Regions from separate parts of the Microbacterium albipurpureum genome, predicted to be linked through region 1. Evidence: predicted binding sites of a transcription regulator. Region 1 holds the regulator's gene; each other region holds the start of a gene.
What was found. Region 1 encodes LexA, which represses DNA repair genes until DNA is damaged. Its sites were predicted from a motif close to TCGAACANNTGTTCGA; they were not measured.
Positions count from the first base shown of each region.

Region 2: QSU92_RS08300 (Rv2578c family radical SAM protein) is a predicted target of LexA. The motif match lies at 1,728-1,743, and genes of this name have one in related genera.
Region 3: QSU92_RS03485 (HNH endonuclease signature motif containing protein) is a predicted target of LexA. The motif match lies at 2,669-2,684, and genes of this name have one in related genera.

Region 1 covers NZ_CP128170.1:3,177,531-3,182,477, reverse strand. The annotation lists gene hisB (imidazoleglycerol-phosphate dehydratase HisB) at 1-458, opposite strand, end outside; gene QSU92_RS15370 (histidinol-phosphate transaminase) at 455-1,549, opposite strand; gene QSU92_RS15365 (LysM peptidoglycan-binding domain-containing protein) at 1,581-1,973, opposite strand; gene lexA (transcriptional repressor LexA) at 2,273-2,947, shown strand; gene QSU92_RS15355 (S9 family peptidase) at 2,991-4,947, shown strand, end outside.
Region 2 covers NZ_CP128170.1:1,727,321-1,732,267, reverse strand. The annotation lists gene QSU92_RS08305 (DEAD/DEAH box helicase) at 1-352, shown strand, start outside; gene QSU92_RS08300 (Rv2578c family radical SAM protein) at 583-1,719, opposite strand; gene QSU92_RS08295 (M15 family metallopeptidase) at 1,976-3,043, shown strand; gene QSU92_RS08290 (acyl-CoA dehydrogenase family protein) at 3,166-4,329, shown strand; gene QSU92_RS08285 (energy-coupling factor transporter transmembrane component T family protein) at 4,460-4,947, opposite strand, start outside.
Region 3 covers NZ_CP128170.1:703,613-708,559, reverse strand. The annotation lists gene QSU92_RS03500 (LacI family DNA-binding transcriptional regulator) at 1-264, shown strand, start outside; gene QSU92_RS03495 (DUF2834 domain-containing protein) at 182-457, opposite strand; gene QSU92_RS03490 (P-loop NTPase family protein) at 579-1,151, shown strand; gene QSU92_RS03485 (HNH endonuclease signature motif containing protein) at 1,200-2,591, opposite strand; gene QSU92_RS03480 (GNAT family N-acetyltransferase) at 2,735-3,250, shown strand; gene QSU92_RS03475 (fatty acid desaturase family protein) at 3,333-4,439, opposite strand; gene QSU92_RS03470 (cold-shock protein) at 4,619-4,822, opposite strand.

The DNA.
Region 1 (4,947 bases):
CCGTGGACGGCGAGGGCCTCGAAGGTGTGCCGGACCAGCGAGCCGGTGAAGTGGCCGCCGATGAGGTGGAGCTCGAACCCTGCAGGCTCGCCCCCGTGCACGAGGTAGGGCCGTCCGCTGATGTCGACGACCGCACGCGCGAGCGCCTCGTCCAGCGGCACCAGGGCATCGCCGTATCGGGAGATCCCGGCCTTGTCGCCGAGGGCCTGACGGATGGCCTGGCCGAGCACGATCGCGGTGTCCTCGACAGTGTGGTGCGCGTCGATGTCGGTGTCGCCGTGGGCGCGGACGGTGAGATCGGTCAAGGAGTGCTTCGCGAAGGCTGTGAGCATGTGGTCGAAGAACGGAACCGTGGTCTGGATGCTGCTTCGACCGGTGCCGTCGAGATCGAGCTCGATCTCGACGGTGGACTCGCTGGTCGCACGGCGAAGCGACGCGGTACGCGCAGGACGGGTCATGCGCCCGAGTCTATCGACGCCAGCGCCTCCAAGAAGGCGGTGGTCTCCCGGTCGGTGCCGGCCGTCACACGGAGGTGATTCGGGATGCCGACGTCGCGGATGAGCACGCCCCGGTCGTAGAGCGCCTGCCATGTCGCCGCGGGGTCGGATACGCCCCCGAAGAGGACGAAGTTGGTCCATGACTCGTACGGTTCGTAGCCGAGAGCTGACACCGTCGCCGAGATGCGGTCGCGCTGCGTGACGATCTCATCCACCATCCGCAGCATCGTGGGGGCGTGCTGCAGCGCGGCGGTCGCCGCAGCCTGCGTCAGCGCGCTCAGGTGGTACGGCAGGCGCACCAGGCGAAGAGCATCGATGACGGCCGGATCGGCGGCGAGGTAGCCCACCCGCGCACCGGCGAAGGCGAACGCCTTGCTCATCGTGCGCGAGACGACCAGTCGCGGCCGGCCCGGCAGAAGCGTCACTGCGGACGGGGCGTCGTGGGGGGCGAACTCGACGTAGGCCTCGTCGACGATGACGATGCCGCGGGTCGCGTCGTAGACCGCTTCGATGACCTCGAGCGACAGCGGCGTCCCGGTGGGATTGTTCGGTGCGCACAGGAACACCACATCGGGTTCGGCCTCGGCCACCTGGGCGGCAGCGGACTCGGCTGACACCGTGAAGTCATGCGCGCGGCTCCCCGCCCGCCATGTCGCACCGGTCCCCCGCGTCAGCAGGGGATACATCGAATACGTCGGGGCGAATCCGAACGCGGTACGCCCCGGCCCGGCGAACGCCTGCAGGAGATGCTGGAGGACCTCGTTCGATCCGTTGGCCGCCCAGATCTGCTCCCGGACGAGCCCGTGGCCGAGATAGTCGGCCAGGTGCTCCCGCAGGCGGGTGAACTCGCGATCGGGATAGCGGTTCACCTCCCGCAGCGCGATGGCCACGGCGTCGAGGATGTCGTCGGCCACCTCCGCGGGGACGGGGTGGGTGTTCTCGTTGACATTCAGCGCCACCGGCAGCTGGGCCTGCGGCGCTCCGTAGGGGATCAGTCCCCTCAGGTCGTCGCGGATCGGGAGGTCATCGAGCGTCGCACTCACCCTTCCCATCGTACGGCGCCCGGCGGGCCGGGCATCCAGGTCAGTCGGCGTACTCCGCGGGGATCGCCAGTTGCTGCCCGGCCGACACGAGACCGGCCTCGAGGCCGTTGAGACGGCTGAAGGCCGCCACCACGTCCCGCGGATCTGCCGCCGGGGCCACTCGCTCGGCGATCGCCCAGAGAGAGTCACCCGCCTGCACCGTGACGGTGTCGAAGGACCCCGCCGGCGCACCGTCGGCGCGAGTGGCGAGCGCCGACCCACCGCTGATCATCGCGGCGCTCAGCGCGACGACGGCAGGGAGCGCGGCGAGAGACAGAAGGACACGGCGTCCGCGCGCGGTCAGCCGCAGCCGCGTTGCGGCTGTGCCGGCGCCGGCCGCCGTGCCCGTCATCGCCCCAGGCATGGTGCCCGTCGAAATCGTGATCGCGCTCATCGTGTACTCCCGTTCCCGGCTGAGCCGGTGTCGTTTCGGGCCTGGGTTCGCATCCGCCCGTCGGCCGGGACCGGCGGATGCGAACCTCTCTTCCGAACCTATCTTCGATGTGAAATGCTGTCAAGCGGGTCGGAATCCGTCGAACGATCGAACGCGACACGCGAGCGAGGTCCGGTGGACACCGATCGGAACCGGATACGGTTTCGATAAGGACACCTCACCACCGACCTCCGACATTCGAAGACGCGACGATCACGCCGCAGGGGGCCCGGGAGGATTCCGGGGAGACAGGAGCAGACATGAGCGAGCCGAACACCAAGCCGCAGACGCGGCGTCGCAAGAGCCTGAGCGACAAGCAGATGGCCATCCTCGAGGTGATCCAGCGCTCGATCGCCCGCCACGGCTATCCGCCGAGCATGCGCGAGATCGGCGACGCCGTCGGCCTGAAGTCGCTGTCCAGCGTCACCCATCAGCTCAACCAGCTCGAGTTGAGCGGATACCTCCGGCGCGACCCGGGCAAGACCCGGGCCATGGAGGTGCTCATCGACCTCCCCGGTACCGCTGCGGAGAACCCCGCCGATCGGACCCCCGCCGTGGGCGACGCCGCCCTCGTCCCGCTGGTGGGGCGCATCGCCGCCGGCGTGCCGATCACGGCGGATCAGCAGGTCGAGGAGGTCTTCCCCCTCCCCCGCCAGCTCGTCGGCAAGGGCGAGCTGTTCATGCTGAAGGTCGCGGGTGACTCGATGATCGACGCGGCCATCTGCGACGGCGACTGGGTCGTCGTGCGTGCGCAGGGCACGGCCGAGAACGGGGAGATCGTCGCCGCCATGCTCGACGGCGAAGCGACCGTCAAGACCTTCCGTCAGCGCGACGGCCACACCTGGCTGCTCCCCCGCAACACCGCCTTCGAGCCCATCCTGGGTGACGAGGCGATCATCCTGGGCAAGGTCGTGGCGATCCTCCGCGCGGTCTGACCTCGTTCGACCGTCTTGGGAGCAGGGCCCGTAGCGTAGGAGCATGGTCGAGCCTCTCCCCCCCGACTCCGCGTCCGCCCCGGCCCGCACGCTCCCGTTCGGCACCTGGCCCTCCCGTATCACAGCGGATGCCGTGGCAGCCGCGTCGCCGCGGCTGGACGGCGCTCGGTTCGTCGGAGATGAGGTCTGGTGGGCCGAGACGGTCCCGGAAGAGCAGGGGCGGACGACCGTCCGGCGTTCACCCCGGGCGTCCGGGACGGGCTCCCGGATCGACACGCTGCTTCCCGCTCCCTGGAACGTCCGCTCGCGTGTGCACGAGTATGGCGGCGGAGCGTGGAGCGTCACACCGGACGGCGGGCTGGTCTTCGTGGAGAAGTCGGATCAGCGGGTGTGGCTCCTCACTCCCGGATCGACGCCCACGCCGCTGACCCCCACCGTGCCGGAACAGGCACTCGGAGGTCTCCGTGTGTCCGAGGGGCGGCTGCTCGCAGTCCGAGAGGTCCTCGGCGCGTCGGTGAGCCACGACATCGTCGAGATCCCTCTGGACGGGTCCGCCGCAGACGACATCGACCGCGTGACCTCGTTGACGGCGGGGAGCGACTTCGTTGCGCAGCCCACGCTCTCCCCCGACGGATCCGCACTCGCGTGGCTGGCGTGGAACCACCCCCACATGCCCTGGGACCGAGCCGAGGTGAGAGTACGCCGGCTCGACGACGCAGACCCGGCGGGGCGTCGCGTCGCCGGAGGCACCTCCGCCGCTCTCCAGCCCGAATGGACGGCCGACGGCGCCCTGCTGTACGTCGACGACGCGAACGGGTACTGGAACCTTCACCGTCTCGCTTCCCCGGGCGACCGACCGCACGCGATCGCCCCGGATGAGCGCGACACCGGAGGTCCGCTGTGGGTGCTCGGATCACGGTGGTTCGCGCCGCTCGGCGACGCCGTCGTGGCGGTGCGCACACGCGGCCGGGACGAGCTCGTCCACATCTCCTCGGGCGGCGTGGTCACCGCCATCCCGATTCCTGCGGTCGGTGGCCTCCTGGTGGAGGATGCCGACGGCACGGACGTCCTGGTGTCCGGAAGCCCGGAGGACGCTCCACCCGGGCTCTGGCGCGTCGATCTGAGCGAGCCGTCCCGCCCGGGCGTCCACCTCCTCACCGGCGGACGCTGGAAGGACGACGACGTCTCCCCTTGGGTGCCCCGCCCTAGACAGTTCGCCATCGATGGACGCCACGGGGTCGTCCACGCGGTCGATTTCCCCCCGACCCACCCTCAGGTGCAGGGACCGCCCGACGCCCTTCCGCCGTACGTCGTGCTCGTCCACGGCGGCCCGACCGCCCACGCACCCGGAGTGGTGAGCCCCAAGACGCTCTTCCTGACGTCGCGTGGGATCGGCGTCATCGAGGTCAACTACGGAGGCTCCAGTGGGTTCGGCCGCGACTATCGCGAACGACTGCGCGGCCAGTGGGGCGTCGTCGATGTCGACGACGTCGTCGACATCGCCCGATCCCTCGCCGCCGACGGCACCGCAGACCCCGCCCGGATCGCGATCGCCGGTGGATCGGCAGGCGGCTGGACGGTGCTCGGAGCGCTCGTCGCCTCCGACGCGTTCAGCGCCGGCATCTCGCGATACGGCGTCGCCGATGCCCGGCTGCTCGCGGCCGAGACCCACGACTTCGAAGCGCGCTACCTCGACGGCCTCATCGGGCCACTGCCCGACAGCGAGGCGGTCTACCTGGAGCGGTCACCACTGACCCACGCCCACCGCATCCAGGTCCCCGTCCTGCTCCTCCAGGGGGCGGATGACGCCGTCGTCCCACCCTCGCAATCAGAGGCCATCCGCGACGCACTGCGAGCCGGAGGCGTGCCGCACGCCTACGTCCTCTACCCGGGTGAAGGGCACGGCTTCCGGCGGAGCGAGACCGTCGTCGACATGGTCCGCTCGGAGCTGGCCTTCCTGGGCGCCGCCTTCGGTTTCCCGCCGGACGATGTCCCGCCAC
Region 2 (4,947 bases), 1.5 Mb from region 1:
CCTGAACCAGGGCAAGCGCACGCGCAACCTCGAGCGCCTGACCTCGGGCCGGGTGCGGGTGCTCGTCGCCACCGATGTCGCCGCGCGCGGCATCCACGTCGACGACATCGATCTCGTCGTCCAGGCCGATGCGCCCGATGAGTACAAGACGTATCTGCACCGCTCGGGCCGCACCGGCCGCGCGGGTCGTGCGGGCACCGTCGTGACCCTGGTCACGCGTCAGCGTCGTCGCCGCATGGCGGAGCTGCTCAGCCGTGCCGAGATCGACGCGCCCTTCGAAGACGCGCGTCCCGGCGACGAGGTCGTCGAGGCCCTCGCCGGTCGTCCGACGGTCGCCGACCTCACCTCCTGAGGTCCGGGTCCGCGCCGGCGAGTCCTCGTCCGGCCCCGCGGGGCGTCGAGCCACCGCCTTCACGACGAGCCACCCCGCATCCCGGGGTGGCTCGTCGCGTTTCGGGTGGTTCGGCGCGCGCGGCGGCGCGACCGGGGCGGCGCGACCGGGGCGGCGCGCGCGGCGGCGCGACCGGGGCGGCGCGCGCGGCGGCGACCTGATCCGCGGCGGCGTGGTGGGGGACGGCAGGCTCAGAAGAGGGACGGCTGCGCCGGAGGCGCAGACGCGGCACGCCGACCGCGCGACGTCGTCATCACCGTGGCGGCAAGCCGCGCGCGATCGGCGGCCTCATGCGAGAGCGGCGTGCCCCCCGCGCCCGGGCCGCCCGCCAGCCCCGCATACCGAGTCGCGCGCGGGTGCGCGTCATCCTCCGCTCCGCCCTCCAGTCCGTAGGCGCGCAGCAGCGGGCGCACCCGGCGCGCGAGCCACGTGCGGTAGGCCTTCGGGGCGGTCGCCGAGACTCCCGGGTACAGCCCCCGGTACGACGAGACCAGTTCCGGGCGCTCGCGCGCGAGCCACTGCAGGAACCACTCCTTCGCCCCCGGGCGCAGGTGCAGGGCGCCGTAGACGACCCTCGTCGCGCCCGCGTCGCGGATGCGCCGAAGCGCCTCGTCGATCGCCGCCACCGAGTCGGTCAGGTGCGGCAGGATCGGCATGAGGAAGACCGTCACCGCGAATCCGGCGTCCACCGCCGCCCGTACGGTGTCGAGCCGCGCGGCGGCGCTCGGCGTCCCCGGCTCGAGCGCTGCCTGCAGCGCGTCGTCGAAGACGGCGATCGACATCGCGAGGGTGACAGGGACGGATGCCGCGGCGTCGGCCAGCAGCGGCAGATCACGTCGAAGCAGCGTGCCCTTCGTCAGGATCGAGAACGGCGTCCCCGACGCGGTGAGGGCGTCGATGATGCCGGGCATCAGCCGGTAGCGGCCCTCGGCGCGCTGATATGGATCGGTGTTCGTGCCGAGCTGCACCGGGTCGCGCAGCCAGGTCGGTTTTGCGAGCTCCCTGCGCACCACCTCGACGGCGTTGATCTTGACGACGATCTGCGAGTCGAAGTCCTTCCCCGCGTCGAGCTCGAGGTACTCGTGGGTTCCCCGGGCGAAGCAATAGGAGCACGCATGAGAGCAGCCGCGGTACGGGTTGATCGTCCAGTCGAAGGGCATCGCCGACGACCCCGGCACGCGGTTCAGTGCCGACTTCGCCATCACCTCGTGGAAGGTGATCCCCGCGAACTCGGGTGTGGTCACCGACCGCACCAGGCCGTTCAGATACTCGAGGCCGGGCAGGGCCGCGGCATCCGCCACGCCCAACTGCTGTCCCTGCCAACGCATGCATCCAGGTGAACACGTCTTCGAAACTCTGTCAAGCTCCTGCGCATCGATCATCGAAAGCGCGCCGGGCGGGCTGGCCAGCCGGCGCTCATGAGGGAAGAATGAACGGGTGCAGGCGCCCCCTCCTCACACTCCTCCCCTCACCCGTCGCGAAGCCAGAGAGCGCGCGCGGGTGAACGATGCGGCGCGCCCGTGGGGGAAGGAAGCTGCGCCGGCGCGGGCAGATGAGACGGTATCCACGCGAGCGAACGAGGCCGTGCCGGCCAGGCGTGTCTCCGCACTCGGCGGCCCGGGTGTTCCGCTGGCCCAGCATGTGCGAAGGCGGCGTCGCCGCTGGCCGTCGGTGCCGGTCGCCGCCGCCCTCGTCGCGGTGTTCGTCCTCGGCTCCAGCGCGAGCGTCACCGCCGCCGTCACCCGCCTCGCTCCGGAGGAGCCGCCCCCGGCAGTCGCGGCGCCTGCGGAGACCACGCCTCCTGCGCCGCTCAGCGCGCTCATCGCCCCGGCGACCGCCGCGGCCGCCACCCCACCGCCCCTCGCGCCGGTGCCCGCCACCGATCTGCCCGTCGTGGAACAGCAGCAGGTCGCGGGTCAGGATGTCTGCACCGACCCCGCGGTGACCGCCGCGCTCGCCGCGCAGGACGAGGCTGCGGCGATCGCCGCCGTCGGTGGAGCCCAGCTCTTCCGCGAGGCGGTCGTCGCCGGTACTGCGCCATGCCTCCGCCTCGACGACCCGAACCTCAGCTGGGTGGTGGTCAACAAGATCCGTCCCTTCGCTCCGATCGATTGGGCCCCCGGGTCGGTCGTCTTCCCCGACGGGGTCCGCAACATCGGCGAAGGCGCCCTCGCCCCCGAGGCGGCCGCGGCGCTCACGGCGATGGTGTCGGCGGCCGCAGCCGCGGGCGCCGGCGAGATCGGGCTGCAGAGCGCCTACCGGTCGTACACGACGCAGCAGACCTCGTACGGCGTGCAGGTCGCCGATCGTGGTGTGGAGGGCGCCGACCTCGTCAGCGCCCGGCCCGGTCACAGCGAGCACCAGTCGGGTCTCGCCGCCGACGTCGTCCCGTGTGCGAACGGATCGTGCGGAACCCTGGACGACCTCGCAGCGACCTCGCAGGGCGCGTGGGTCGCCGACAACGCGTGGCAGTTCGGGTGGATCGTCCGCTACCAGGAGGGGCGGACGGATGTCACGGGCTACGCCCCGGAACCCTGGCACCTCCGCTACGTCGGCCCCGAGATCGCTACGGCGATGCGCGAGGGCGGGTACACCACGCTCGAGGAGTTCTTCGGCCTCCCGGCAGCACCGGCCTACGCACCCGCGGGCTGAGGTCGCACCATCCGTGCCCGGCCGGGCCGCGGCATCCGCTCTGGTATGAAACTGAGTACCCTTGCTCGTGACACTGAGGGTCGGCGCGACCCGCACTCGAAGACGAGAGAGGGAGGCCGCTCATGGAGCGCGACATCTACGACGAGGACCACGAGGCGTTCCGCCACGTCGTCAGGGAGTTCTGCAAGCGCTACGTCACCAACGCCGCGCGCGAGAAGTGGGATGCCGACGGCCAGATCGACCGCGAGACGCTCCGTGCCGCGGGTGACGCCGGTGTCATGGGTCTGTCGGTCCCCGAGGAGTACGGCGGCGCGGGGATGCTGCAGGACTACCGGTTCCGCGCCATCGTCAACGAAGAGGTCATCGCCGCGGGAGCCGGGTCGCTCGCGGGAGCGCTGGGCATCCAGGACGACCTCGCCGTGCCCTACCTCGTGCACATGGGCACCGACGCGCAGAAGCAGAAGTGGCTGCCCGGCATGGCCACGGGCGAGACCATCGGCGCCCTCGCCATGAGCGAACCGGGTGCCGGCAGCGACCTGCGCGGCATCTCCACCACTGCGAAGAAGGTCGACGGCGGATACGTCGTCAACGGCGCGAAGACGTTCATCTCCAGCGGTGCGAGCGCCGATGTCGTCGTCACGTTCGTCAAGACGGGGGAGGGCAACCGCCCCGAGGCGTTCAGCCTGCTGCTCATCGAGACCTCGTCGGAGGGCTTCGACCACGGCAAGAAGCTGCAGAAGATGGGATTCCACGGCCACGACACCGCCGAGCTGTCGTTCACCGACGTGTTCGTGCCCGAGGAGAACCTCATCAGTGGCACCGAGGGGCAGGGCTTCATCCAGCTGATGATGAACCTGCCGCTCGAGCGCCTGTCGATCGGCGTCGCCGGGGCGGCGGCCGCGCAGGCGGCGCTCGACTGGACCCTCGACTACACCCGCAGCCGCGAGGCGTTCGGGCAGCGGATCATCGACTTCCAGAACTCCCGGTTCCAGATGGCGGATGTCGCCACGACCGTCGACGCGCTGTGGGCCTACATCGACCGAGCCCTCCTGGCATACCGCGACGGCACGCTCAGCGCCGAAGAGGCCGCGAAAGTGAAGTTCTGGGCGACCGAGCGCGAGTGGGAGGTGCTCGACGCCTGCGTGCAGCTCCACGGGGGCTACGGCTACGTCACCGAGTACCCCATCGCCCGGGCGTTCCTCGACGCGCGCGTGCACCGCATCTACGGCGGCACGAACGAGATCATGCGCGAGATCGTCGGGCGCCAGCTCGCCGGGAAGCGCTGAGGCGCGGCATCCGCCTGTCTTCGGTCACAGAATTCGACCAATGTCACAGGAAAGGGGCGCGCACGTGTGATTCCCGCGTGGTCGTGTGATGCGCCGCACCGCCGGCCGCGCGGCCTCGGCAGGCGCGGCGTCACAGCAGCGCGAAGAGCGCAGCGCTGACCGCCCAGAACGCCAGCGTGAAGACCGTGTCGCGCGCGCGCCAGGGCACGAGGTGCCGCTCGGTGCGGTCGGGGTAGGCGCCGAAGGCGCGGGAGTCCATCGCCAGCGCCACCCGCTCGGCGTGCCGGATCGCGCCGGCCAGGAGCGGCACGATGTATCCGATCCACCGGCGTGCTGCGGCGAACGGCCCCCGCCCGCCGTGCGATCCGCGGACCCGGTGCGCCTGGCGGATCACCTCGAGTTCGTACCCAAAGCGCGGCACGAACCGGAACGCCGCGAGCGCGGTGTACCCGATGCGGTACGGCACGCGCAGCTGCTGCACCATCGCGCGGACGAGGTCGGGCCCGGTGACCGACATCCCCGCGATGAGGGCGAGCGAGACGATGGCGGCGATCCGGATGCCGGTGGCCGCCCCCACCTCGAGGGCACCGCCGTACAGGGTCCAGTCGCCGATCCGCC
Region 3 (4,947 bases), 1.1 Mb from region 1:
GGGTGGCTGCATCCCGGCCTGACCACGTTCGCCATTCCGCACTACGAGCTCGGACGCCGTGCCATCCAGTACCTGCTCGATGAAGAGGATGACGCGGTGGCCGCTGTCGAACGCATAGAGATGCCTCTCCGCTTGCGTGGCTCCGTCGCGCCAGTAGGTGCCGTCGTGACCCCGGATTCCGTCACGCCGCCGGAGCGGCCTCGTCCGTCGCGCGCAGCGCGGCCAGTCGCCGCTCGCGCATCGCGAGGAACAGGGGAAAAGTGAAGGCGATCGCGGTGAGGGCTGACAGCACGATGTAGAGCCACCACCGCTTCATTCCGAGACGCCGTCCCTCCACGGCGATCACGATGCAGGCGGCGACGGCGACGATGAGCAGGTCGACGGTGATCGACGACACCGCCGGGCCGCTGTTCACGAGGTCGCCGATGAAGTCGCGCATCTGAACGATCGCCCACACGTTGAAGACGAAGGTGACGACGAGTCCCGCGACCGCGAGGACGAGGAAGGTGATCGCGAGAGGCGGCCAGGGATCGCGGTGGCGGGGCAGGGGTCGAAGGCTAGCGCCGTATCATCGTGCGGTGCTCGCGTTCGACGATCCGCTGCCCCGGCGCCCGCGCCGGATCGCGGTCGCGGGAGTGTCCGGGGCGGGGAAGACGACGATCGCGGTGAGGATCGCAAAGACCACCGGGGCGCCGCACACCGAGATCGACGCCCTCTTCCACGGAGCCGGCTGGATCGAGCGACCGGAATTCCTCAGCGATGTCGAGCGGCTGGTGGCCGGGGAGTCGTGGGTCACCGAATGGCAGTACGCGCCGGCGAGACCGCTCCTCACCGCGCGCGCCGACGTCCTGGTCTGGCTCGATCTGCCCTTCTGGACCTGCGTGTTCCCCCGGGTTGTGCGGCGTACCCTCCGGCGGCGGCTGCGCCGCGAGGAGCTGTGGAACGGCAACATCGAGCCCCCGCTCCACACGGTCTTCACCGACCCCGAGCACATCGTCCGCTGGTCGATCAGCACCAGGCACAAGTACGACGGGCGGATTCCGCGACTGGCCCGGGATGACGCGGCTCCGGCCGTGATCCGTCTGCGCTCCCAGAAGGAGGTCGATCGATGGGTCGATGGGCCGCTGCGAGCCAGCACGCGACTCGCCTGATGCCATATCCTCGCCACAGATGAGGTATCCCGCCGGGCACGTGGCTGGTCAGAAGGGCGCGACGGTGAGTTGGCCGTCGTCGGTGGGGACGAAGGTGACGCGTGAGGGTGGGTGGCTGTCGTAGGTCTTCCCGCCGGGGCTGGTGAAGGTCAGGATGCCGCCGGGTAGCTGTTCGACGTGCCAGTTCGTCGCGTGTTTGAGGGTGTGGTGTCGGGCGCATTCGTTGCACAGGTTGTCGTTGGAGGATGGTCCGCCCAACGCGAAGTCCTTCGAGTGATCCTTGTCGCACAGTTTCGCGGGCCTTCGGCATCCGGGTGTTCGGCATGTCATGTCCCTGGCGTTGAGGAACCGGGTCTGGGAGGGATGGAGTTGATACCTGTCCACCGCGGTGACGACCCCGGTGATCGGGTCGGTCATGACCCGGTCCCACACCCTCGCCGTCCCTGCCATCCGCCGGGCCGTCTCGGGGTCGACCGGTGTGACCCCGTTCAACTCCGCCCCCGCTCCGGTGACCCCGGTAAGGGTGGTGATCGGGAGGGTGATCTGCACTTCGGCTCGGATGGCGCCGAGTCCGCCGGTGGTGGGGTCGGTGGGGTCGATGACCGGAGACCCGGCGAGGAGCATGTCCAGGGCGAGGTCGCACCGGATCTCGTCCAGGATCCGGTCATCGAACCACGGCTCAGCATCACCATCTGCGGCACTCTTGTTGTTGTCGTCGTCGCCGCTGCGGCCGCCTGCCTTCTCGCTCTCGGCCTTTGCGGCCGCGTGTGCGCGCCGCTTGTCCCGGTCCACGGCTTTGATCTCGGTGCCCTGGCCCGTCAGTCGGTGGTAGGCCCCGTGGATGTAGACGTTCTTGCCGAGGATCGTGAGGGTCGACATGGCATCGTCGAGGTCGGTGACCCACACCCGGCGTTCCCGCATCGCCGTGTCGTGTCGTTCCTGCAACGGCCGCGGGTCCAGCACCGCGGCGCGTTGCCGGGCGTACGTCTTCGTCCGCGCCACCGTCTGACGCTCCGCCTCCACCAACACGATCCGTTCGAACGCGGCCCGGTCGGTGGGATCCTCGATGACCCGGCCGGCGTCCTGGATCACCTGCGCATGCGCCCGCGACACCCGCCCCTCCGAAAGCGCCTCCATCGTCGCGGGGAAGAGTTCCATCAGTTCGTGCGCGTCGTGCATCTGCGATTGCATCGACCGGTCGTTGACCCGCACCGCCATCCCGAGCTCCAGCGCCATGGACCGCAGCGGCATGTCCCGTTCCCGCGATGGCGCGGACCCGATCCGGGACCGCTGCTCGAGCGTCAGCGCGTACGCGTCCGCGAGCAGCCGGGTCTTCTTCGCGGCAAGCTTCGCCTCCGCCCGCTGCAGCTTCGCCAGCTCATCCGCGAACACCCCGGCGCGCTTGTCCTCCGCCCGCCGCCGCTTCTCGTCCGCTTCCACTGAAATCCCCGTCCCGATGACCTACCCACATCATCGCAGGGGGCTCCGACATCGGCAGTGCGGAAGGCGGTCGAGAGAAGAATAAAGTTTCGAAGGGTGAGCCGATACCCGGAGCAGCGCCGTCGAGACAGTACTCTCATCCGGTGACCTCGCACACTCTTTCCGACGGTGCCGTTCTGCGCCGCGCCCAGCCCGGAGATGAGCCGGGCATCCTCGACGCCATCACCGCGCTCGCCGCCTACGAGCGAGAACCCGACGCGGTGCACAACACGGTCGACGCCCTGACCGATTCTCTGTTCGGAGCGGATCCGCGGGTCTTCGCGCACGTCGTCGAACGCGACGGGGCGATCTTCGGCATCGCGATCTGGTTCCTCACTTACTCCACCTGGACCGGAACGCACGGCATCTGGCTCGAGGACCTTTACGTGCACGAGGTCGCCCGAGGCCGCGGCTACGGTCGCGCGCTCATGCAGGCTCTCGCGGCCGAGTGCGTCGAACGGGGGTACGCGCGGTTCGAGTGGACGGTGCTCGACTGGAACGAGCCGTCGATTCGCTTCTACCGGGCGATCGGCGCCCTGCCGATGGAGGAGTGGACCACCCAGCGTCTCAGTGGTGACGCTCTGCGCGCTCTCGCGCAGACCCCTCCCGGGCGAGTGTGACCGCGGGGATCCTTCCCGGCACGCGCAGACGAAAACGGCGGATGCGGCATGTCCTGCCACACCCGCCGCTTCCTGGACGCGGTCAGGCGCGTCGGTAGGTTCCCGCCATCGGGCAGTCGAACGGGTCGCGCGCGGCGAGCCCGACGCGGTTCAGGTAGGCGATCACGATGCCGTACGAGCGCCACAGGCTGGTCTCGGTATACGGCACGCCCAGCGTCTTGCAGTGATCACGCACGATCTCACGAGCCTTCGCCAAGTGCGGACGGGGCATGTTGGGGAACAGGTGGTGCTCCACCTGGTAGTTCAAGCCGCCCATGAGCACCGTCGCCCACCATCCGCCGCCGACGTTGCGCGAGGTACGCACCTGCTTGGAGAAGAAGTCGAGTTTGGCGTCCTTGGCGATGACCGGCATGCCCTTGTGGTTCGGGGCGAAGGAGGCTCCCATGTACACGCCGAAGACAGCGAGCTGCACGCCCAGGAAGGCGAAGGCCATGCCCAGGGGAAGGAAGAGGAAAACGGGGACGAGTACGACGCCGAAGCGGAGGAACAGCAGTGCGAGCTCGGTGAACCGACCCTTCACGGGCTGTCGGCTGAAGAGGTGACGGAACGCGAGGGCGTGGAGATTCAGCCCCTCGAGGGTCAGAAGCGGGAAGAAAAGATATCCCTGCCGCCGGGTGATCAGGCGGCGGAGGCCTCGCGCGGTCGCGGCATCCTCATCGATGAACGAGATCGTGTCGATCTCGATGTCGGGGTCCTTGCCGACCCGGTTGGGATTGGCGTGGTGCCGCGTGTGCTTGCTGGCCCACCACGAGACGCTCATCCCCACCACGCCGTTGCCGAGGATCAGCGCAAGGCGGTCGTTGGCGGGCCCGGAGCTGAGGATCTGACGGTGTGCCGCCTCGTGCGCCAGGAAAGCCACCTGGGTGAACAGGATGCCGAGAGCTGCGGCGATGAGGAGCTGGAACCAGCTGTCGCCGAGCAGGATGAAGCCGGCGATGCAGGCGCCGAAGCCGACGGCGATCGCTGCGCCGACGAGGGCGTAGAACCAGCGTGCGCGGGTGAGGAGGCCGGTCTCGCGCACGATCTGCGCCACATCGGTGTAGGCGCGGGCCATCGGGGGGAATTCCGCTGTGCCGGCATAGGTCTGACGAACAGGTCCGAGGCGGGGCTCGAGGACGGTTGAAGAGATGGGGTTACCTCGGTTTCGATCGCGACCACTTCGGCCTGTGGAGCCAAAGGCGGATGCCGATCGCTTTCTTCAGCGTACGTACCTTCGTATCCACGAAGCGGTATACACCCGAGTTCCCAGAAAGCCGTCAGCCGGCGGGGAGACCTTTCGGTCGCCACCGCCGGCTGACGGGATGAAGATCAGAGTGCGCGGATGTTCGCAGCCTGCATGCCCTTGGGGCCACGCTCGGCGTCGAATTCGACTTTCTGCGCTTCGTGGAGCTCCTTGAAGCCCTCACCGGTGATCGCGCTGAAGTGCGCGAAGAGATCGGCCGAGCCGTCGTCGGGTGCGATGAACCCGTAGCCCTTCTCGGAGTTGAACCATTTCACGGTGCCAGTGGCCATCGTGTCTTTCCTTTTTCTTTTCGGGCCGCCTGAACGACCGGGTGTGCCGCTCCCACAAGTGCGGAGCGGACGTGTTCTGCGCGACCCGATGAAGACCCGCGAGAAGCCCGTCAACCGTAGCACGG